Regions from separate parts of the Pseudogracilibacillus sp. SO10305 genome, predicted to be linked through region 1. Evidence: riboswitches for the same ligand, from Rfam matches in the RefSeq annotation. Region 1 holds a riboswitch; each other region holds the start of a gene.

Region 1 (5,841 bases):
AGTTCGCGTAAAACCATTTCCGCTTGTCCAAACAAACTTCCTAATGATCTAGCAGAGTCGTTGGTAATTGTCTTTAAATTTGTTTGTAATATTTCATTCATTTTTGTTTCTAATTCAACTTTTAAATTATCTACTACTACTTCTTCTTCTAATTGAACGATTCTTGTCTCTAATGATTCTAATTTTGAAACATTAGAAACATATAATTTTGCATTTTCAGATAAACTATCAAATTTTAAACGTGCCTGTTCAATAGCTTCTTTATGGTCTAATGTTACATCAATAGTGGCAGGTAAATTTCCGATCATTTCTTGTACTTCTAATCCTGCTATTTCATCTTCATTTACCGCTTCTGTCCACTTCGCATAAAATGTTTTATCTTCCGTAGAACCTTTAGTAATTTGAGTTACTTTTTCTCCTTCAAATGATGCATTAGTAAACCATCCTTCAAATGTATAACCCTCTTTTAAAATATCTTCTTCTTTTGGTAAAATTACATCATCATCAATTGTATAATCTGTTACAATTTCATCTGATATAAATGAAGCATCATTTAACTCATACGTGATAGAATAAACTTCATTTTCATATTGAGCGTGTAATGTCACATCTTTTTCAGGAACAACTAATAATTCCCCAGCTTCATAAATAGTACCTGAACCATCTTGTTTACTGTTCCACTCAGTAAAAGATTTTCCTTTTACATCTTGTCCTTCTGGAATTTCTACTAATCCATAACGTTTCCCGCTTTCTATTGAACTATTTCCTTCTTCCTCAAACGTTACAGTTTGCTCTTTTGCCACCAACATATCTTTATATTCGCCATTTACCATGTCAGACATGTCATATAAATCATTTTTTCCTTTAACAAAACGTTCATAAGCGATTAATCCATAAATCGATTGGTCTGTAGCCATTCCGTTAACACCGTAGCCAGAACCTCCACCACCATCATTTCCGGATGTTACATGTCTAAATCCACCTGAAATATTGTATATCGTCTCTTCTGTATTATCTCTATATGATTCTTTTTCTGGTGTAGTTCCTGGCGCCCAAAATGTTAGTAATTTATCAACCATATTATTCGTAGTAACACCGTCATGTTTACCGCCATCAGTAACAAAATTTACTTGTTTTCCAAGATACGGTAAATCTACTGTTGAAATAGGATCCATTCCTAAAGCAGTTAATGCTACAACTACTTGCACAGTACTCTCTACGTTGACATTACCAAAAGCAGCAAATCCACCATTATCTAACTGCATATCACCTAATACAACAATTGCCCGTTCTACCGCTTTAGCAAATTCTTCAAACTTATAAGTAGAATCAGTTTGCTCAAATAATGCCTTATCCTTGTAGTATGGAGCTAATGATTGTAATGCCATTCCAGTAATATCTGCATCAGGTTGTTTCCCCATTAATGCCCATCCACCGATTGTTCCATCAGATTGTTCTATTTCTCTATCTAAAATGTAATCGATCATTTTACCAATCGTGTTTACATTTTCATTTGTTGTATCTTCATAAAGTTCATAAGGTCCTGTGTTTAAAGCGATAATTTCCCAAATTGGACCATTAATTCCTTGTCTGTATGAGAATGGATATGATTCAGATAATTTTTCTATATAGTCATAACCAGCTACATTTGTAATATCATAACCGAGAGCACTTAGTGCTAAAATAGACCTTGACCATTCTGTGGATTTATTACGGTCCAGGTTGCCACTCTTTCTTTCTACATACTCCTCTACTCGATTTATGTATCCATCGAAATATTCCTGTGTTAATTCATCATTGTAATAGTAACCGCCATCTAGTCCTCTTAGTAAACCCATTACTGTCCATTCACCATTTGATGTTCCGAAAATAGGAGCATCTACAACATTATAATTATATAAGTTTGCATGGTTAATATAGAAGCCGACCTCCGGCTTTTCATCTTCCCAAAATCGCACATCTAAATGTAAGTAATCATTATTCGGATCATAAATCCCTTGATTTACAACATCTACTAACGTTTTTTCTTCGTCTTTTTCACTCGCTGAACTTAGTTGTGGAAACGAAGATACTACAAGTAAAAGCGCTGCCAAAATTGCAAAAAACTTTTTAAACAACTGTTTTCCCATTATACCTTGTCCTTCCTTTATAATTTCCCACACAAAATAACCTTGAACAATCCGGTCCTGTTCAAGGTTATAGCATGAATATTTATCATAAATACACGTATGTATACATACATAGGTATAATATATATGAATGAATATTTCCCCTTAGTCCCGGAAGGTTCGAAATAATACTCATCTTGACAAGTCTCCTGACTTAGGATCATTGCAATTGTCTTTTCCTTCCCGGAAATTTATCCAGTGGATTCAAAAGATTGCTCCCCATAACAGTGGCCGGACCGTTCAGGATTTTCACCTGATTCCTTATTAAGTTGCATATGCAACATCAAAATGATATATGAAGTTTTTTATGTAGGTATAATCAATACCCATCTTATATCATAGTACAACTTTTCTGAATTTAAAAGCATCTTTATAACTATGTAGAGGAAGTAAATGTCAAAAGAACATAAAAAAGTGTGAAAAAGGAATATCCTTCTTCACACCATTTTTCTATATTATCGCAAAAATGTAGTTGGATTTGTAATGTTGCCATTATTATGTACTTCAAAATGTAAGTGAATACCAGTCGAATCACCTGTCGTACCCATGACACCAATTTGTTCTCCACGCTTTACTTTTTGACCTGATTTCACAGTAATTTTCGACATATGTGCATACAATGTTTTTAAACCATTACCATGATCTACAATTACCATGTTTCCATAACCACCAGAATTCATCCCAGCTGATTCTACTGTACCAGCTTCGGCTGCATAAATTGGAGGTGATGTACTTCGATCTGTTCGAGCAATATCAATACCTTTATGCATTGCACCCCAACGCTCTCCAACGTGACTGGAAATGTATCCACCATCAGTCGGCCAACCCAAAGTTGAGTTACTATTAGCAGTATCAACAGAAAAAGATGTCCCTATATTTTCAGCTTCTTTTTCTGCCTCTAGTAATGCCAATTCTTTATCTTCTAATTTTAATTTTTTCGTTTTAGCTTTAAACTTCGCTTCTTTTTTCTTTATTTTTTCCTTCTTTTCCTCCGTTAACTCTTTTTGCATTTCTGTATTTTGCTTAATTTGTTTTAACTCTTGTTCTAAATCTTCCAGTTGTGCAAGCTTTTTCTCAACTTTTGCTTTATCTTTTTCTAAGTCTTCAATTAAACTTGCATCTGACTCAGCAATCGTATTAACTGCACTTGCTCGACTAATAAAATCATTAAAATCTTCTGCACCAAATAAGATTTCGATATATTGAATGTCGCCACCATTTGATTGGATCGATTTTGCACGTTCTTTTAAAATGTCAAAACGTTTTTCGATTTCCTCTTCTAATTTTTCAATTTCCTCTTCTACTTTCTTTATCTCTTTTTTTGTTTCTTTCATTGCCTTTTCATTTTGTTTCAATGTTTCTTTATACTCTTTGATCTCTATATTAAGTTCCTTTATTTCTTTCACTAATTTTTTGATTTCTTTATTCGCTTTCTTTAAGTCTTTCTTTATATTCTCTCTATCTTTTTGAATATCTTCTATCTTTTCAGCTGCAATGTCATTTGTTGGATATAATACAGTTCCAGCAAATAAAATTGCTACCGCTAAAAATAACTTTATATACTTCAATGCATCTTACTCCCTTCCTCTTTTTGTCCCCAAAGCATATTATAACAATCTAACATTTCATACGAATGTGATTCTCATTACAGTTTATTATCAAATTTCAAACAAAAAATAAGCACATATTACTATTTTAGTAACTTATGCTTATGTGACTATACAATTATTTCAAATTATGTAATAACTGTTACATTGCACGAAGTACAAATAGGCTCCTACAAATAATATGTAATTTCGGCTTGTCCAAGGCAATCAACCTACTAGTGACAAAAAGTTACATACAAATGATGCTCATACTCCATTTTATGTATATACAAACAAAATAAAACTAGCATGAAATAGAGTCGTCATCCATCTATTTCATACTAGCTTTTCATTATAATATTTAATTATTTAACTCTTCTTACGTGACCGCTGAATACGCCACTCCAGTAAGAGTTGTTCATGCTTACGATTTCTACCCCTCTACCAGACTGTGATCCGATGAACTGTCCTCCACCTAAGTAAATTCCAACATGTCCATCTGTTTTGTACGTATCAAAGAATACTAAATCTCCAGGTTTTGCGTTGCTATAATCTACTTTTGAACCAACACTTCTCATACCTGCTGTACTTCTCGGTAAAGAAATTCCTTCTTGCTCATATGCCCAAGATACGAAACCAGAACAGTCAAATTGTCCAGCTGATGGATTTTTCGCTCCAAATACATAAGATGAACGACCGATAAACTGTTTTCCAGCTGAGATTGCTGATCCACCTGCTCCAGTATATGCTGGTGCCTTAGCTTTCTTTTCCTTTTTAGGAGTATCAGATGAAGTGCTTGTAGCTGCTTCACTATTATTTGATCCATTAGAATTCGATGTACTTACTGTAGAAGCATTCGATTCATTTGTTGATGTTTCAACTACTTCTTCTGCTGGTGCAGCTAATTCTGCTAATACACGTGCCTCTAACTCTTTTAACTCTGAACTTTCAGATGTTAATTTAGATTTTTCTGTTTCATACTTATCTTTTTCTGTTTTTAATTGTGCAACCTTTTTATTCTCTTCTTCTTTCTGTTCTTCCATTGTAGAAGCGATTCCTTCAAGTTCTACTTTTAAGTCGTTTTGTTCGTCAATTTTTTCTTCTACTTTTTCTTTATCTTTCTCGTTTGCTTCAATTAACTCAATATCTGAATTTGTAATTGTTGTTACAGCATCTACACGGCTTAAAAACTCAATTGGATCTTTAGAACCTAATAACACTTCCATAAACTGAACGTTTCCACCATTCGCTTGATATGATGCTAAACGCTCTTTTAAAATTTCGTTACGTTCTTCAATTCTATCATTGATTGTATCTACTTCACTGTTTAATGTATTAATTGCTTCTTTAACTTTCTTCTGTTCTTTTTCGTTTGCTTTAATAGCTGTTTCAATTCTAGCAACTTCTTCATTAATACCCTTCATTTTGTTTAATGTTTCTGCTAGTTTTTTCTCTGTTTTAGAAAGTTTTGAATCAACTTTATCTTGTTTTTGATTAATCTCATCTAAAGAAGGTTCAGCACCAACTGCATCACTTCCTATAATTACCCCACCTAATGATACAACTGCTACTGTACTTAAAGTTAATAAAGTTTTCTTCAACTTAAAATTCCCCGCTTCCCTAAAATTAGTATTATATGTAAATTTTCTCTTTATTTTCTCACTCAACTGTTTACAAGTATAACATTTTAAAATGACAACAATATTGTAGTAATATTACAATTATGTTTCAAATCTTGTCTTTTTTTGAAAAATGCTAAACAATTTATAAAAAAATGATATATATTCACAATTGTTTAGTTTACATGATTTTTGTTATATTACAAGAAAAAACAAAAAACTATCTTAAGCAACCGCCTAAGATAGTTTTGTATCCTGTTTATTAAAACTGCTCTGCTTCTGTTGATCCAGCTAAAGCAACTGTTGATGATTCACCGCTCGCAATTACTTGTGCTACTTCATCAAAGTAACCTGTTCCAACTTCACGCTGGTGACGTGTTGCAGTGTACCCTTTTTCTTCCGCAGCAAATTCTGGACTTTGTACTAGACGTGAGTATGCTCCCATACCTTTATCTTTGTACTGTTCTG
Region 2 (5,841 bases), on a different contig from region 1:
TTCTGAAGAACCGTTAAGACAAGTTTTCGTAAATGAAACAAAAGTTGAGGAAAAGAAGGAAGAAGTAGATAGTCGTTCTGTTATGTATTATGAAAAAAAATTATTATCGAAAGAAGCTCTAGAGAAAATCGATGCACAAACAATTCATGTCAATAAGCAAACAATAATCACCGCACTTGCTTACGATTATGCTCGAGAAAACGATAAAAAAATAAAAATGGTGTGAGAAAGCAGTGATGAAAGATGCAATTAGGACAAGTGATTGGGAATGTATGGGCAACTAGAAAAGAAGAAGGGTTGGAAGGTTTAAAGCTATTAATTGTTCAACCGCTTAATGCACATAATGAGCCAATTCGTAATCATATGGTTGCAGCAGATCGAATTGGTGCAGGGATAGGAGACAAAGTGCTTGTGACTAGTGGTGGTTCTTCTCGATATATATTAAAAGAGCGTACGATTCCAATTGATGCTGTCGTTGTAGGTATTGTTGATTCGACAGAGATAGAAAGAGGTGGAACATTTGAATAAGGCAATAGGTATGATTGAAACGAAAGGATTAATTTATTCATATGAAGCAGCTGATGCAATGATTAAAGCATCGAATGTGACATTAGTTAGCCAAAACTTAGTAGATGCAGGCATTGTTACGATTACTGTTGAAGGTGATGTTGGTGCCGTCCAAGCTGCTGTTGATGCTGGAAAAGAAAGAGTATTAAGTATGAATGGTCATTTACTTAGTGCCCATGTCATTCCACGTGCAGATGAAGCGGTATATCAAATGGTGAATCCTGCTGAAAAAGCAAAGAAACAACCAAAACAAAAGGCAAAACCAACAGAAAAGAAAAATACAAGTGAAAAAAAATAGGACAAAAGGAGTGAGGCCCCATTGTCTTTTAGAAGAAATAAAATAGCAGTAATTGGTGCTGGATTTACTGGTGCAACGACAGCTTTAATGCTAGCACAAAAGGAACTTGGTGATGTCGTTTTATTAGATTTACCAGATGTGGAAGATCCGACGAAAGGTAAAGCATTAGATATGTTAGAGGCTTCACCAATTCAACGATTTAATTCCAAAATTACTGGTACATCCTCATATGCGGATATTGCAGATGCAAATATGGTAATTATTACAGCAGGTATCCCGAGAAAGCCAGGTATGAGTAGAGATGATTTAGTAAATACGAATACAGGTGTAATGAAATCCGTTGCAGAACAAGTAAAACAATATGCGCCTAATAGCATTATTTTAGTATTAAGTAATCCTGTCGATGCGATGACTTATGTATGTCAAAAGGTAACAGGATTTCCAAAACATCGTGTTATCGGTCAATCAGGTGTGTTAGACACAGCGAGATTTAACACATTTGTAGCGGAGGAACTGAATATTTCTATTGAAGACATTTCTGGTTTTGTCCTCGGTGGACATGGAGATGAAATGGTTCCCCTTATTCGGTATTCTTATGCTGGTGGTATACCTTTAGAGTTATTAATTCCTAAGGAACGTTTAGACGCTATTATTGAAAGAACTCGAAAAGGTGGGGGAGAAATCGTAGCATTATTAGGAAATGGTAGTGCCTACTATGCTCCAGCTGCAGCAATTGTAGAAATGGCAGAAGCGATAATTCTAGATAAAAAGAAAATCTTACCTTCTATTACACTATTAAATGGGGAATATGGCTATCAAGATTTATTTTTAGGTGTTCCAACTATTTTAGGTGGTAATGGAGTGGAAAGTATTATTGAATTGCCTTTAACAGATGTGGAAAAAGACGGATTATCTATTTCAGCAAATGCTGTGAAATCAGTCATTGAAATATGTGATAAAGCATTATAAGGAAAAATCATTGCAATATTTCCTAAATTTTACTACAATGATTCGTAATGATATTCGGACGAATAATAGGTACCAATAATGGTTTAATAGGGAATTCGTTTAACGAAACTGTCCCCGCAACTGTAAGCATGGATAATCAATATAGATATACCACTGTTGAAACGGGAAGGTAATATTGATTAAGTGAAATGCGAAGTCAGGAGACCTGCCTTTATTCGTGGAAGCGATACTTTCTTCGGGGGTTGAGAGGTAGAAGCGAAATGAAATTATACAATATGTATAGTTGTTTTTTTGCTTCTCTTTAATCGAGGAAACAGTTAACATCCCCCAAAAAAGGTTGTTAACTGTTTTTATTTGTAAAGAGGAGGTACATCAAATGGGTAGTAACGGAGTAAAACAAATGAATGAATCACCAATACTTTTATACGAATCGAATAATAGGAATGAGTTTTTATATTTTGATATTCATGATAAAAATTTATTACAGGCCTTAGCAACAGAACGATTGGACCGTTTATATATCGGAATCAACGAACAGTTTCTTAAGGCTGTAAATGATTGTAATGAATGGAGTTTATATCAAATAACTTATGCCATCCGTAATTGTTTTTCCATTCAGAAACATACAAATGACCCTTCAGAAACATTGTCAGCCGTTGGTCTTCTAAAAAGAATTGTATCTTATAAAACTCGCAAAAATATTAAATTTATTTATAAACAACATCCGCAAATTGAGCAACAAGGGATGAAAACTTTTAAAAATTTAAATAGTTCCAATATAACGATTAACCTAGCAACAGTTACGGAACAAAGCCTTAAAATATTTCCTGATTTATTAAAACAGGCTTTTCATCAAGCGGTGTGGAATGACGAGACGATGGATCATATTGTTGTGAAATTAATAAGTGTACCATTAATTGAACGAAAATTAGTCATTCGATGTATGATTGATACATTAAAAGAAATTGAGGAAACAATGCTACACAATCGAGAAATGACGATTTTAATACGGAAAAAAATTACGAATTCCATGTATACCATATGTGATATTCGTGACTATGCACCAGCTAAACAATTATTAGAATATGATCATCGATCTGTCATGGAACATATGTTGGAAGCATCAGAAGATCGATCACTATTACTATCCATCTAAATAGTATAAAAACAGGAATATACCTCTAGGGATACGCTTTTTAAAAGCTAACTCTAGAGGTCTTTTGTATGTTAAAATAAATCATAGATAATAAATAAAGGAAGATAATATAATGGCAAAGACAAATGCTCCAGTTAAAAAGAACGAACATTATACGGTTACGTTTACCGATTTAACACATGAAGGAAATGGTGTCGCAAAAATAGGCGGGTATCCTATTTTTGTACCTGAGGCACTTCCAGACGAAACCGCAGAAATTCGTATCGTGAAAGCAAACAAAAAATTTGGTTTTGGAAAATTAATCGAACTAAAAAAACAAAGTGAAGGAAGAACAACTCCACCGTGTCCGGTGTTTTATAAATGTGGCGGATGTCAATTGCAACATATGTCTTATGAGATGCAATTAGATATGAAACGTAGCCAAGTTACCAATGTGATGCACAAAGTTGCTCATTTACCAGATGTACCAGTCCACCCTGTATTAGGAATGGAGGACCCTTGGCATTACCGCAATAAAATACAATTGCCTGTTGGAGAAAAAGATGGAGAAATCATTTTAGGATTTTATCAACAACGCAGCCACCGCATTATTGATGATATGGAAACATGTTTAATACAAAATAAAACAGGGGATAAGCTCGTTCAAGGTTTACGCAAACTTTTAAATGAACTAGGAATGGAAGCATATGATGAAAAATCACATCGTGGAGTGTTACGACATGTCGTTTTACGAACGGCTTATGAAACGAATGATACGATGCTCATTTTTGTGACAAAAACAGCAAAACTTCCAAACAAAGATGCACTTATTGCACGTATTACAGCACAATATCCAGAAGTGAAATCTATCGTCCATAATGTAAATCCAGATAAAACGAATGTCATTTTAGGGAAGAAAACAACAACGATTTATGGGGAAGATCATATTATTGACTCTATCGGTGATATAAAATTTAAGATTTCTCCTAAGTCCTTTTTTCAAGTGAATCCAACGCAAACGAAAGTGCTGTACGAAAAAGCGCTTGAATATGCAGATATTAATGAGCATGATGTAGTTATTGATGCATATTGTGGTATTGGGTCTATTTCATTATTTTTAGCGCAAAAAGCGAAAAAAGTGTATGGAGTAGAAATTGTTCCTGATGCAATTCGTGATGCGAAAGAAAATGCTGCATTAAATGGTTTAACGAATACGGAATTCGTCGTTGGAGAAGCAGAAACGGTGATGCCAGAGTGGAAAAAAGCTGGAATTGAACCAGATGTCATCGTCGTTGATCCACCCCGTAAAGGGTGTGATGAAACATTTTTACAAACGATGTTAGAGATGGACCCCAAACGAATTGTATATGTATCATGTAACCCATCAACATTAGCGCGGGATTTACGTATATTGGAAGATGGCGGTTACCGTACACAAGAAGTGCAACCAGTAGAAATGTTTGCTCATACAAATCATGTGGAGTGTGTGGCGTGGATGTCTAGGGAATTGTCCCATTAAAATAAAGTCTTACGATTTAAAATAAAGTTTTACTAAAAATCGAGTCTTTTTCCTGTGGATAGTTAAAAAAAACATTTACTAATGTAAAGAAAAGCAAGGCTTTTTCACCTGAAATGAACGGAAGAAATTAGGAAGAGAGTGAGGAGTAAGTGCAAACTTATCACCTTGCTCTTTTTTTGTTTCTAATCCTATTATATCAAGGTTTATAGCTATTTATTCCAATTGATTTCTCTGATATGTTCGAGCCTTTCTGAGCCGATTCAACGACCGACAACCAGCGTTCTGTAACTCCTCTTATTTCCTAATTCTTTTCTCTATTATTTCGTAAAACATTATTTTAAAAGGGCAAAAAACGTGTGGAAAAACGGGAAGAAAAGGAAGAATATGGGTGAGGAAAGTGTTGAAAACGCTCTTTTTAGGAAAACATTATTATAACTGGAAACGGTGGAATAAGGGTTTGTGAGGGGTGATTTCGGAAGAGATTATTATGATGGCACAAGAAAATGGATTCATTTAAAAAGATAAGTCATGAACATATTTTTTACAATAAAAACTGTCTAGTGATGAATAGTTATGCTGAAATTTTTACGAAGAGCTGCCCCTACGCTTGTAAAAGCTTTGGGTGGTCTTTTTTGTGTGTCACTTTTTTTATGAGATATTGGAAAGGTATGTTCACAATTGCATCAACTATGAAGTGCGAAATAACATCGTATTTTCGACATATGGTAGAATTTACGTGATATGATAGAGGTGGAAGAAGGTGTCAAATGAAAAAGCAAAAAACAAAAGTAACATGTATCGGTCTTGATGAAAACGGAAAAGGAATTGTAAACATCAAAGGTAAGGAGTACTTTGTTTCCAATTTACTCCCGAATGAAACAGCAATTGTTGAAATGAAAAGAACAAAATATAGAACATTTATTGATGTGGTAAAAATAGAAAAAGCTTCAAAAGATAGAGTACAAGCCCCGTGTATTCATTACGGATATTGTGGTGGTTGTCAACTTCAACATATGTCCCAACAGGCTCAAGACAATTTTAAACAGAAAATAGTAGTAAATCTCTTAAAATCATTTGGAAAAGTACAGCGTATTATTACGATGGAAGAACCATATCATTATCGAAATAAAGTGCAAACTACTTTTTCATTTGGAAGAAAGAAACAGATTATATCAGGTGTGTATCAAAAAAATAGTCACCGAGTAATAGATATGGAAAAATGTTTGATCCACGATCGAAAAGCAGATGAAATCATTCAAACGATTAAAGGCTTTATGAAATCGTTCAAATTGCTACCGTTTGATGAAGATACAGGAAGAGGATTTTTGAGGCATGTATTGATTAAAAGAGGTT
Region 3 (5,841 bases), on a different contig from region 1:
CTTTAGGTGGATTGATTTTCGCAGCAATTTGGGCGCAAATTGCTTGGGATCGTTTTTGGGGTTGGGATCCAAAAGAAGTATGGGCACTTATTACATGGTTTTTCTATGCCGCATTTTTACATTTACGTTTATCAAGAGGATGGCATGGAGAAAAATCAGCTTGGTTAGCAGTAGTTGGGTTTGCAATTATTATGTTTAACATTATCGTTGTAAACTTAGTACTTGCAGGTTTACACTCTTATGCTTAAAATATGAAGTAAATGATGTAAGAAACATAGAAGAAGTGGTAGGAGGAACGATTAGATGAGTGATTCGAATAGAATTTTAGTAGTAGATGATGAAGAACGTATTCGTCGCTTAATTAAAATGTATTTAGAACGTGAAGACTTTGTTGTTGAAGAAGCTGAAAATGGTGTGGAAGCATTAGAAAAAGCATTAGAAAACGATTATGACTGTATTTTATTAGATATTATGATGCCTGAGATGGACGGTATTGAAGTGTGTGAAAAATTACGAGAAGAGAAAAACACACCAATCATTATGTTGACAGCTAAAGGGGAAGAATCCAATCGTGTGCAAGGATTTGAGGTTGGAGCAGATGATTATATTGTAAAACCTTTTAGTCCACGTGAAGTTGTTTTACGAGTGAAAGCCGTACTTCGAAGAACAGGGCAAACGAATGTGAAACAAACGTCGATGCAAACAAATAATTTAATCGTTTTTCCACATTTAACCATTGATTTGGATGCATATCGTGTTACTGCAAATGATCAAGAAATTTCGTTAACTCCTAAAGAATATGAGTTACTTGTGTTTTTAGCGCAGTCGCCTGATAAAGTGTATAAAAGAGAAGACTTGTTAAAAGAAGTGTGGCAGTACGAATTTTTCGGTGACTTACGAACAGTCGATACCCATGTGAAGCGATTACGTGAAAAACTAACGAGTGTTTCAAAAGAAGCAGCGAAAATGATTGTTACAGTATGGGGAATCGGATATAAATTAGAGGTAGAAGAACAATAATGTTCTGGAGAAGTGTAGTAGGGAAACTAGCAATAACGATTTTATTGCTAGTTTCTTTTGTCTTATTTATTTTATCGATTTTACTGTTACAATTTTTCGAAAGATTTCACGTACAAGAAGCCGAAAAAGCGATGATTCAAGCAGCGACTAAAATTTCAATGATTGTGGAAGAACATGATGATAAAGATATGGTAATGGATTTGGTGGAGACAGTAAAGGAACCTTCGAGTAAAGTACTTTTATATAAGCATAATGAATCTTTATGGGAATCAAAAACGACGAATCAATCGTTAGCTAAAGTAAAAGAAATTTCTCCGGTTGTTAATGAAGATATGTTGCATGTCGCAACACAAAACGAAGTATTTAATGAAAAACTTACAGTACCAAATAATGATTCAGAAATAATGGTTATTGGTATTCCAATGCGTAAACAACAAGGTGCTATTTATGTTTTACAATCATTGGATGTCATTAACCAAACACGTGCAGAGACGACAAGAATTATTTATGTTGGAGCCGCAATCGCAATCATCTTAACGACCATTTTTGCATTTTTCCTATCGACGAGAATTACTGCACCATTAATTCAAATGCGTAAAGCGGCGATTCAAGTTGCAAAGGGTGAATTTAATACGAAACTTCCAGTGTTATCCAATGATGAAATAGGTGAACTCGCAGTCGCATTTAATAAAATGGGGAAGCAATTGAATTTTCATATTGATGCGTTACGACATGAGAAAGAACAATTAAGTCGGTTAGTTAATTCGATGGCAGATGGCGTTATTACCTTAACGAGGGATGCAAAAGTAATTGTTATTAATCCACCTGCAGAACAATTTATTCGTGATTGGTATTTTGAGCATAATATATTAGATGAAATGATGCAGCAATTACCTGATGATGTATATGCTGTGTTCCAAAAGGTAATTGAAGAGGAAAAAGAGGTTATTCAAGAAGTTCAACTACAAGGACGAAATTGGGTAATGATTATGACACCTTTATATGATGATACATATATCCGTGGTGCTGTTGCTGTTATACGTGATATGACAGAGGAAAGACAAATGGATAAACTAAGAAAAGATTTTATTTCGAATGTATCTCATGAGTTACGTACACCAATCGCCTTAATGCAAGGCTATAGTGAGGCAATCGTAGATGATATTGCAGAAAGTAAAGCAGAGAAAAATGAACTTGCTCAAATTATTCTCGAAGAATCTTTAAGAATGAGTCGTCTAGTTAATGAATTACTTGATATTGGAAGAATGGAAGCCGGCCATATTGAGTTAAATAAAGAAGAAATAGACACACAAATGTTTGTAGAAAAAGTGTACAAAAAATTTTATGGTATGGCAGAGGAAAATGGTGTACAATTATTACTGACAATGGATATAGAGCAGCAATTGCTTTTCATTGATCCTGACCGAATGGAACAAGTATTTACTAATTTAATTGATAATGCGATCGGTCATACACAAAATGGTGGTCAAGTGGAAGTAGTAGTACAATCAAAAGAAGATGCTTTACATGTAGAAGTACGTGATAATGGTAGTGGAATTCCTGAAGAGGACCTTTCCTTCGTTTTTGAACGTTTTTATAAAGCGGATAAAGCACGAACGAGAAGTGATAAAAAGGGTACAGGCCTTGGGCTAGCAATTACAAAACATATTATCCAAGCGCATGAGGGAGTCATTTCTGTCAAAAGTAAATTGCATGAAGGTACAACTTTCTATTTCACCATACCACAATAATAATTTCATAAAAATTATTGGCCAAATGATGTTCATACATCGGGAATCTAGTGCAAATCTAGAACTGTCCTCGCAACTGTAATACTGGACGAAATGGATGTAATCCACTGTATCGATTGATATGGGAAGGAATCCAAAGTAGGATGATAGTTAAGTCAGTATACCTACCAATAATTGTGTAAAAGAGCTTCGGGGTTCAAGCTACTTCTATATGAATATGTTTATAGAGGTTGTAACAAAACGAGTGAGCTTTTGTTACAGCCTTTTTTAATTTTATACTATAATAAAGGAGAGTTTTACAATGAAAAAATTAATGACTATTTTATCTGCACTATTATTATCTGTAGGTGTTTTAGTAGGTTGTTCAAATGATGCAAATGAAACAAATAACAGTGTGAACAATCAAGCAAACAATGAAACAAATGAAGTGTCAGAGGAGATTACGGTTGATGTCGTAATTTCTTTGGATAAAGGCGAGGAAGTATTAGAAGAGAAGGAAATTAAGACAGAAGATGGCGCAATTTTATTAGACGTTATGAAAGAAAACTTTGATATTGAAGAAGATGGTGGCTTTATTACGTCAATTGATGGAAAAGCAGCGGAAGAAGGAGAAGAAAAAGCTTGGATGTATTTTGTAAACGATGAAATGGCAATGGTTGGTGCAGGAGAGTATGAACTTTCCAATGGAGATGAAGTTAATTTTGATTTTCAACCTTGGGAGTAATCGACGTTGAATACGTATAAATTAACGATATTAGCAATACTTGCCACGTTAGGAATCGTAGGAAGATCTTTTTTAGTTTTTATTCCTAATGTACAACCAGTAACAGCGATTATAATAATCGCTGGCATCATTATGGGACCAGGTGCTGCGTTTGTTTTGGCATTGCTTATTACATTTTTATCCAATATGTTACTTGGAATGGGGATTTGGTCAATATGGCAAGTCTTCTCCTGGGGATTAATTGGTGTAATTAGTGGATGTATAGGTAAATATGTAAAACATATTCCTGTTTATATGTTAGCACTGTATGGAGTCTTTTGTGGATATTTATATGGGTTTATTATATCGTTAGTGACTTACCAAGTAGCAGGAAAATTCTGGCCGTACTATCTTTTAGGGTTACCTTTTGATACGTATCATGCAATTGGAAATGCAGTGTTCATTATTGTGCTTTATCCAATTTTTGCTTATTTAATGAAACGATATGCAAAAGACCGTTTCAATATTCAACATTAAAAGGAGGAGTGTTCATTGTTTCGACAAATTATTTTATATTGTTTGTATAGAATGGAAGGTGAACGCTCCGCTAATTCACCATATTATATTATACAAGGAAAACAATCGATCCAAACGATTCAAGATGCAAATTTATTTCATTTGAATCGTTTTTTTACTATTTATAAACAATTAGATAAAGCTGTGTATGATAGGGAAATTCTTTCACTCGTTGAAGCTGACAAGCTGAAAATAGTGGGACAACAATATACATTATGTAATATGACAGATGAATCTATCTTACAATTACAACATGAAATTTCTATGTATCATTTAAATGGGGGGAAATTGGAGCAGATTGATCGTATCTTTTTTGAACGATTACTTTTGTTAATTCAAGTTTGGACAAATAAGTCTGTTGGAAACAAGCAATATATTCCAATTATAGAAAACAGACCTGTCGAGCAGTGGGTGAAATTAGTATATGGAAAAACGAAAGATCGAGTAAATGAATGTTTAGACAAATTATTTATGGAATTACGTAGCTTGTTACTTCAAGTTACTGATCTAGGAGCAGCTTTATTCGTAGATCAGTTAACAGGTGCTACGGTCATTGGGCAATCCAAACAACAGTTGGTCGATAAGTATAATTTATCTGTAGCAGATATAGAGTTGGAGACGTTAAATGTTATTCACTATATTTTACAACATATAAACGTTGATCTACATCCTATTTTATACCATATGAAACAAGAAATTCGTGGTGAAACAATTCATTCCAAATTAACCCATTCTACAAAACAAACATACAATTTATGGCAACAAGGTCATCAATTAGAAAAAATTGCCTCTATACGTAAATTAAAAATAAATACGATTTATGACCATCTAGTAGAAATTGCATTATATGAACCGAATTTTCCATATACACAATTTATTGCATTAGACAAGATAGAAGAAATACATGATGTGATTCAACGTACAAAAACATTTAAATTAAAACCGATTAAGGATCATGTTGGTCCATCGATCACCTATTTTCAAATCCGCTTAGCATTAACATATTTGCAAAAGAAAGGGGGAGATAACAAATGAAGGAAAATTTACAAACATTATTGCAGGAGCATTTTTCTTATGATTCATTTCAAGAAGGACAGGAAGAAATTATTCGTGATGTGTTACAAGGCAAAAATGTGTTAGGAATGTTGAAGACAGGATCAGGGAAGTCGATTTGTTATCAATTACCAGCAAAAGTGTTACCATATTTGACAATCGTTGTTTCTCCCCTTATTTCGTTAATGATTGATCAAGTACGAGAAGCAAAAGCTTTTGGGTTTAAAGAAGTTGCGGCATTACATAGTATGCAAACGTGGGAAGAAAGACAATATATATTGCGCCATCTCCATACATATAAATTATTATATATCTCTCCGGAATTAATACAACAACAAATGATCTTGGATCTATGCAATCGTAGAAAACTCTCGCTATTCGTTATTGATGAGGCGCATTGTATTTCACAATGGGGGCATGATTTTCGCCCAGATTATTTACGGTTGCATACGGTAATAAACGCTTTAGGTGATCCGCCAGTATTGGCGTTAACTGGAACAGCTACTCCTGCTGTACAAGATGATATTCAACGGCAATTACAATTACATCATATGGCTAGACATTTATATAAAATCGACCGAGAAAATATAGCTTTAGTATTGGAAAAAGTAATAGATGATCAAGAAAAACTAGATATGCTCGTTTCATTGTTAAAAAATTATAAAGTACCAACAATTATATATTTTTCGAGTAGAAAAATGACGGAACAGATGGCACAAACATTACAACTACATTTAG
Region 4 (5,841 bases), on a different contig from region 1:
CATCCCTTCTCCACGTCTTTTTGGAGGTATTAAGTCTGTTGCAATCGTACCTGAGGCTGTCGTTGAAAATCCCCAACCGACTCCTTGTATGATACGCATGACGAATAACATTACCATACTTGTCATGAAGCCGAATGTCCCAACAGATATAATAAATAAAAGCAGACCAAATAAATAGACTCGGCCTCTTCCTTTCGTTTCTAATGCATGTCCTGCATACGGGCGAAACAAAAGTGCTGAAAATGTAAAAATACCAACGATTAATCCGACTAATTGATCTGAACCACCTAGTTCTTTTACGAAGATCGGTAATGTTGGTAACGTCATTTGAAACCCTAAAAAAATAAAAAAGTTCGCAAGCCAAATAAATGCGAAATCTTTCGTGAAAATCTTATCTTGATGATCATCTTGCATACATTATCTTCCTTTCCTTCTTAATAGTATACATGAAGGAAAAACCAATTTAAAGCTAATGATTTGGCTTCGTTTTTAATTAGTTTGCACATTCCCATTTAAAATATAAAAAAATGAGGTTTGGATAGAGGAGGGAATGATCGATACAGGCATAAATTAGCGAATGAATAAAGCGAATATACCTATATGTCGCGTTTATAATGTTCATTCATCCAATTCATCTTTCCCTATGATATTCCAACTAAATCCAAACCTCAGTATGATGTTGTTTCATTTTATAGATCGTCAAAACCGTTTAAATCACTTGTTTTCGTATATTGTCTTGATGTTTGTTCAAAGAAGTCCGTTTTTGTACCGTCAAAATTATCTACATAGGCACGAATCCATTTCATCGGGTTTTCCGTATACTCTGGATATAACTCACTTAACCCCATCATTCGTAACATCTTATTGGCACGATATTTCACATAGCCAGCCATTTCATCTAAATTAATACCGTCCACATCTTTTAATACATATGTCGACCATTCAATTTCTAATTCAACAGAGTCACGGAAGCTATCATATACCCATGTAATAAATTCTTCATTATTATGAGATGGGTTTTCCGTTAATGTTGCACGGAACATTTCAGAAATGAAGCGACCATGCTCTAATTCATCACGGTTAATATAACTTACCATAGTAGAGGTTCCAACCATTTTATTATGGCGTGCTAAATTATAAAAGAACGCGAATCCAGAATAGAAGAACATTCCTTCTAATAAAATCGTATAGACCATCGTTTTTAGGATGTTTTCAATCGTTGGCTCTTCGGCAAATTTATTGTAATGATGCATAATCTTTTCGTTTCGTTTTAATAAAACGGGATCTTTTCTTCCGAGTTCAAATGATTCATTTTGTTCTGCCAGCGAAACAACAGATGATAGTACATATGAATATGATTCGTTATGCACCGCCTCTTGTTGCGCGATGACTGCCATAATTGACTGGACAGATGGATCTGTTGCATATAATGAAAACAGTAAAGCGGTTCTCGTCTGTGGTGCATCTAATGTCGATAATAACCCGATAATTTTTAAATAAGCATCACGTTCCTCGTCTGTTAACGTAGGGAACTGCTTAATATCACTCGACATGTTCACCTCATCTGCCTGCCAATAGTTTCCGACTAATCGTTTATACATTTTATACCAATGTGGATACGCAATATCATTCCAATTTAAAATACCACTCGATTTTCCACCGAAAATCCCCGTCGATTTGTTCGGGTTACGCGGTTCTAATGTTTTTGCACGTTCAAGCAGTAATTCTGACATCTTCTAACACTCCTTCTAGCCAATTATCAATTAATACTTCTTGGGAGCCTCTTGGGGACTGTTCGATTTTCAAACCGTCCCACTTACTCTCATAAAATTTCACTAATTTATCAACAGCTCCACAAAACATAGCATCTCCGCCAAATTGTGTATCGCCTGAACCAAATACTGCTATATTATTCGGTTTATAGCCGACTTCTAATACAAAATCTTTCACTTCATCTGGTGTTCCACCCATATCCCACGTAAATGTGCCAAGGAATATATAATCGTACTCACTTAAGTCTGGTACATAATCAATGCCAATCGATAACATATCGACCTCTATTCCTTCACATACTAATTTCCGCTCAATATGTTCCGCAATCTCTTCTGTATTTCCGCTATAAGATAAATAAGCAATTAAAGTTCTCATGAATGACACCACTCACATTCTTCAATATCGTTCGCAGTAGATCGAACATAATACGATGTTTTTAACCCCTCTTTCCAAGCTTGTACGTGTAAATTTAATAAGACAGACGCACGAATCGTATTTGGTACATACATATTAAATGAAATACTTTGATCAATATGCTTTTGTCTTACTGCATTTTGCTTTACAGACCAACGCTGATCCACAATATATGCAGAACGACGATAAATGTTATACGTTCTGTGATCTAATGCTGGTGCTGTTACTGGAATTTTGAAGTCTTTTTTCTCCTCGTAATAGAACACTTGGAAAATCGGGTCAATACTCGCAGTGGACCCTGCAATCATCGCTGTCGATGAGTTCGGTGCTACTGCCATCAAATACCCATTACGAATTCCGTTTTCTTGTACTTCTTGTTGTAATGCTTCCCACTTTTCTCCTTCATATCCACGTGAAGTGAAATATTGTCCTGATTGCCATTTGCTTCCTTCAAAGAAACGGTAAGCGCCTTTTTCTTTACTTAATTCCATACTTGCTTGAATCGTTAAATAAGCAATCTGTTCATATAATTCATCCGTGTATGTTAATGCCTCTTCTGACTCCCATTCGATGCCTTTCAGTGCAAGCAAGTGATGCCAACCAAACGTTCCTAAACCTACCGCTCTATATTTCTGGTTCGTCAGTTGTGCTTGTAAAATTGGTAATGTGTTCATATCAATTACATTATCCAACATTCTTACTTGAATCGGAATGAGTCGCTCTAACACACCTTCTGGTACCGCACGACCTAAGTTAACAGAACTTAAGTTACAAACGACATAATCTCCAGTTTTATATTTCTTCACAATCACATCTTCATTTTCAACATACTCTTCTAAAAACTCTGTTGGTGATTGATTTTGGGTAATTTCTGTACAAAGGTTAGAACAATAGATAATACCAGCATGACTATTTGCATTCATACGGTTTACTTCATCACGGTAAAACATAAACGGTGTACCTGTTTCTAACTGAGAAATCATAATACGTTTCATGATATCAATTGCCGGTACTTTCTTTTTCGTTAAACGTTCATCGCGAATACATTCTTCATATTTCGCCCGCCACGTTCCAGCACCTTTTTCTTCATCATAAAAATCTTCCAAGCTATATCCCATCACTTGTCTTACTTCATGTGGATCAAATAAATACCAGTCACCACGTGCTTCTACTTGTTCCATAAAGTAATCTGGTAAACATACTCCAGGGAAAATATCGTGTGCTCGCATACGTGCATCCCCGTTATTTAATTTTAAATCTAAAAACGGTTCAATATCGATATGCCATACATCTAAATAAATCGCGATCGCACCTTTTCTCGTACCTAATTGGTCCACACTTACCGCCGTATTGTTTAACTGACGAATCCACGGCACGACACCACTCGACATTCCTTTAAATCCTTTAATTGCACTCCCACGGCCTCGGACTTTCCCCATATAGACACCAATTCCGCCACCGTTTTTCGATAATTGTGCTACATCTGTGTTCACATCGTAGATCGATTGTAAACTATCCTCGACTGTATCAATGAAACAGCTAGAAAGTTGTCCATGTGTTTTTCCTGCGTTGTTCATTGTCGGTGTTGCAACAGTCATATATAAATTACTTAAAGCCCAGTAAGCTTCTAAAATATAATCCATTCGCTTCTCGCTATTTTCATCTTGCATTAAATGCATTGCGATAATCATCCAACGTTCTTGAGGCAATTCAAAAACGTTTTTCTCATGGTCTGTCGCTAAATATCTTGTTGCTAACGTATAAATAGCTAAATAGTGAAATAAACTATCGCGCTCTTGTTCGATCTTGCTTCCTAAAAGGTCGATCTCTTCTTTTGTATATTTTTCTAATAATTTATTCGTATAAATGCCTTTATTCGTTAATTGATCAATTAATGTATAAAAATCTCCATATTTTTCAGCTGGGTCATATCCTCTGTTAGCTGCAGCTTGCTCATACAATTGTGCAGCATATAAACGACTGGCAAAGTATGTCCAATCCGGATTAGCTTCATCAATATTTTCTAATGCAATTTTAATCATCTCAATGTGAACATCTAATCCTGTCACATTCGCTGTTGCGTTTAACATCTTTTCTTTATACGGTGTGACATCTACATTTAAACCTTCTTGTGCCAACGTCATTAATGCTTCTACCTTGTTTTCTACCTCTAACATGCTCATCTATAAATCCCTCCTGAAAAATTATCCCCTATTATATATGTCGATCGCTTCGTTTCGTGTTCTCCTAATATGTATTTTTTATATTAAAAAAGCCGTTTATTCGCATGAGGAATAAACGGCCAAAAAGACAACAAAATATGCACTATTTCAATATCCATGCCGTTTCCAAAATCCCTCACCCCGGAGAAGTGAAACTAACGCGATTAGGCAGGTCTCCTGACTTATATGTATCTCCAGAACCCCTTCCTATATGTGTTGCCTTTTCTTAAAAAAACAACTACATACAGTGAGCATGTCCTTTCATAAAAATAACATAATTACAGTTGCGGGGGCAGTTCTAGCTTCTCACTAGATTCCCTTTTTAAGACTTTCATACGTCACCTTAATCACTATATATTGTGTATTCAATTTTATATATCATCTATATATTGTGTTTTAATCTTAACATATTCATTTTTATGATGCAATATATTTTTAACAATTTTAGCGAATATTGGTATAGCATGTTGACGGATTTGTAACACCGATTTAGTTTTGATATACTTCTAAACGCATAAAGAAGTCTTTTATAAATTGATAGAACAATTTTTCCGTCGGTAATAATTCACGTTCAGCAGGAATAATCGCCCCGACCGATCGTTTCAAACTAGGTTCTGTAATTGGAACTTTCACCGTAGCACGCGGCAAACAATCGACCAATGTTACTTCTGGAATTAATGTAACACCTAATCCCGCTGATACAAGCCCTTTTATCGCGTCTAAATCTTTTCCTTCAAAGGAAATTTTCGGTTGAAAGCCACGTTGTAAACATCCTTCCATAATAACGTCGTGTAATATAAACCCTTTTGGAAACATGACAAACGATTCATCGCGCAATTCGATTAATTTTAATGAAGACCTGTTTGCAAGAGAATGATTACTCGGTAATAAAGCGACAATATCTTCTGTAAAAAGTACTGTACTTTTCACCTTATCTTGGTCTTGTGGTAATGGTCCTAATAATGCAATATTAATTTCGCCCTTTTTCACCCAATCAAGTAGCTCACTATGTGTCCCTTGATTTAGCACAAATTTCACATCTGGATACTGTTTTCGAAAGTAAAAAATAGCAGTAGGTAATATATAAGAGGCTAAACTAGCCGCAAAGCCTATATGAATCGTTCCTTTTTTAGGATCGGTATATTCAATCACTTCTTGTCTTGCATCATCGATCACATTCATCGCTTTTTCCATATGTTCTAAAAAAACTTTCCCAATTCTCGTTAGTCGAACGGTTCTTCCTTCTCGAATAAATAAATCTACCCCAAGCTCTTCTTCTAAATTAAAAATTTGCCGACTTACTGCTGATTGTGCCACATGTAAAGCATCTGCAGCTTCTGTTACATGCTCACGTTTTGCAACTTCAATAAAATATTTTATTTGTCTTAACTCCATTTTTGTCACCTCGTATTTTTATTATCTCATAAAAGCA

Evidence for each region. Region 1 has a riboswitch for cobalamin ahead of SPD45_RS03345 (InlB B-repeat-containing protein). Riboswitches for the same ligand answer to the same signal wherever they lie in the genome.
Region 2: another riboswitch for cobalamin. It lies ahead of SPD45_RS12500 (hypothetical protein); the one in region 1 lies ahead of SPD45_RS03345 (InlB B-repeat-containing protein).
Region 3: another riboswitch for cobalamin. It lies ahead of SPD45_RS00580 (DUF4430 domain-containing protein); the one in region 1 lies ahead of SPD45_RS03345 (InlB B-repeat-containing protein).
Region 4: another riboswitch for cobalamin. It lies ahead of SPD45_RS04850 (ribonucleoside-diphosphate reductase subunit alpha); the one in region 1 lies ahead of SPD45_RS03345 (InlB B-repeat-containing protein).

Annotation. Positions count from the first base shown of each region.
Region 1 covers NZ_JAXHDE010000002.1:150,847-156,687, forward strand. Annotated here, with positions in the region: gene SPD45_RS03345 (InlB B-repeat-containing protein) at 1-2,129, opposite strand, end outside; cobalamin riboswitch at 2,291-2,471, opposite strand; gene SPD45_RS03350 (murein hydrolase activator EnvC family protein) at 2,624-3,736, opposite strand; gene SPD45_RS03355 (C40 family peptidase) at 4,120-5,355, opposite strand; gene aceA (isocitrate lyase) at 5,636-5,841, opposite strand, start outside.
Region 2 covers NZ_JAXHDE010000017.1:56,875-62,715, forward strand. Annotated here, with positions in the region: gene pduL (phosphate propanoyltransferase) at 1-226, shown strand, start outside; gene SPD45_RS12485 (EutN/CcmL family microcompartment protein) at 244-528, shown strand; gene SPD45_RS12490 (BMC domain-containing protein) at 521-865, shown strand; gene mdh (malate dehydrogenase) at 887-1,834, shown strand; cobalamin riboswitch at 1,884-2,061, shown strand; gene SPD45_RS12500 (hypothetical protein) at 2,211-2,990, shown strand; gene rlmD (23S rRNA (uracil(1939)-C(5))-methyltransferase RlmD) at 3,103-4,488, shown strand; gene rlmD (23S rRNA (uracil(1939)-C(5))-methyltransferase RlmD) at 5,256-5,841, shown strand, end outside.
Region 3 covers NZ_JAXHDE010000001.1:101,541-107,381, reverse strand. Annotated here, with positions in the region: gene ccsB (c-type cytochrome biogenesis protein CcsB) at 1-248, shown strand, start outside; gene SPD45_RS00590 (response regulator transcription factor) at 304-1,020, shown strand; gene SPD45_RS00585 (ATP-binding protein) at 1,020-2,771, shown strand; cobalamin riboswitch at 2,773-2,957, shown strand; gene SPD45_RS00580 (DUF4430 domain-containing protein) at 3,073-3,495, shown strand; gene SPD45_RS00575 (ECF transporter S component) at 3,502-4,011, shown strand; gene SPD45_RS00570 (helix-turn-helix domain-containing protein) at 4,027-5,085, shown strand; gene SPD45_RS00565 (RecQ family ATP-dependent DNA helicase) at 5,082-5,841, shown strand, end outside.
Region 4 covers NZ_JAXHDE010000003.1:186,027-191,867, forward strand. Annotated here, with positions in the region: gene SPD45_RS04835 (MFS transporter) at 1-414, opposite strand, end outside; gene SPD45_RS04840 (ribonucleotide-diphosphate reductase subunit beta) at 690-1,733, opposite strand; gene SPD45_RS04845 (flavodoxin) at 1,714-2,148, opposite strand; gene SPD45_RS04850 (ribonucleoside-diphosphate reductase subunit alpha) at 2,145-4,331, opposite strand; cobalamin riboswitch at 4,560-4,771, opposite strand; gene SPD45_RS04855 (LysR family transcriptional regulator) at 4,899-5,804, opposite strand.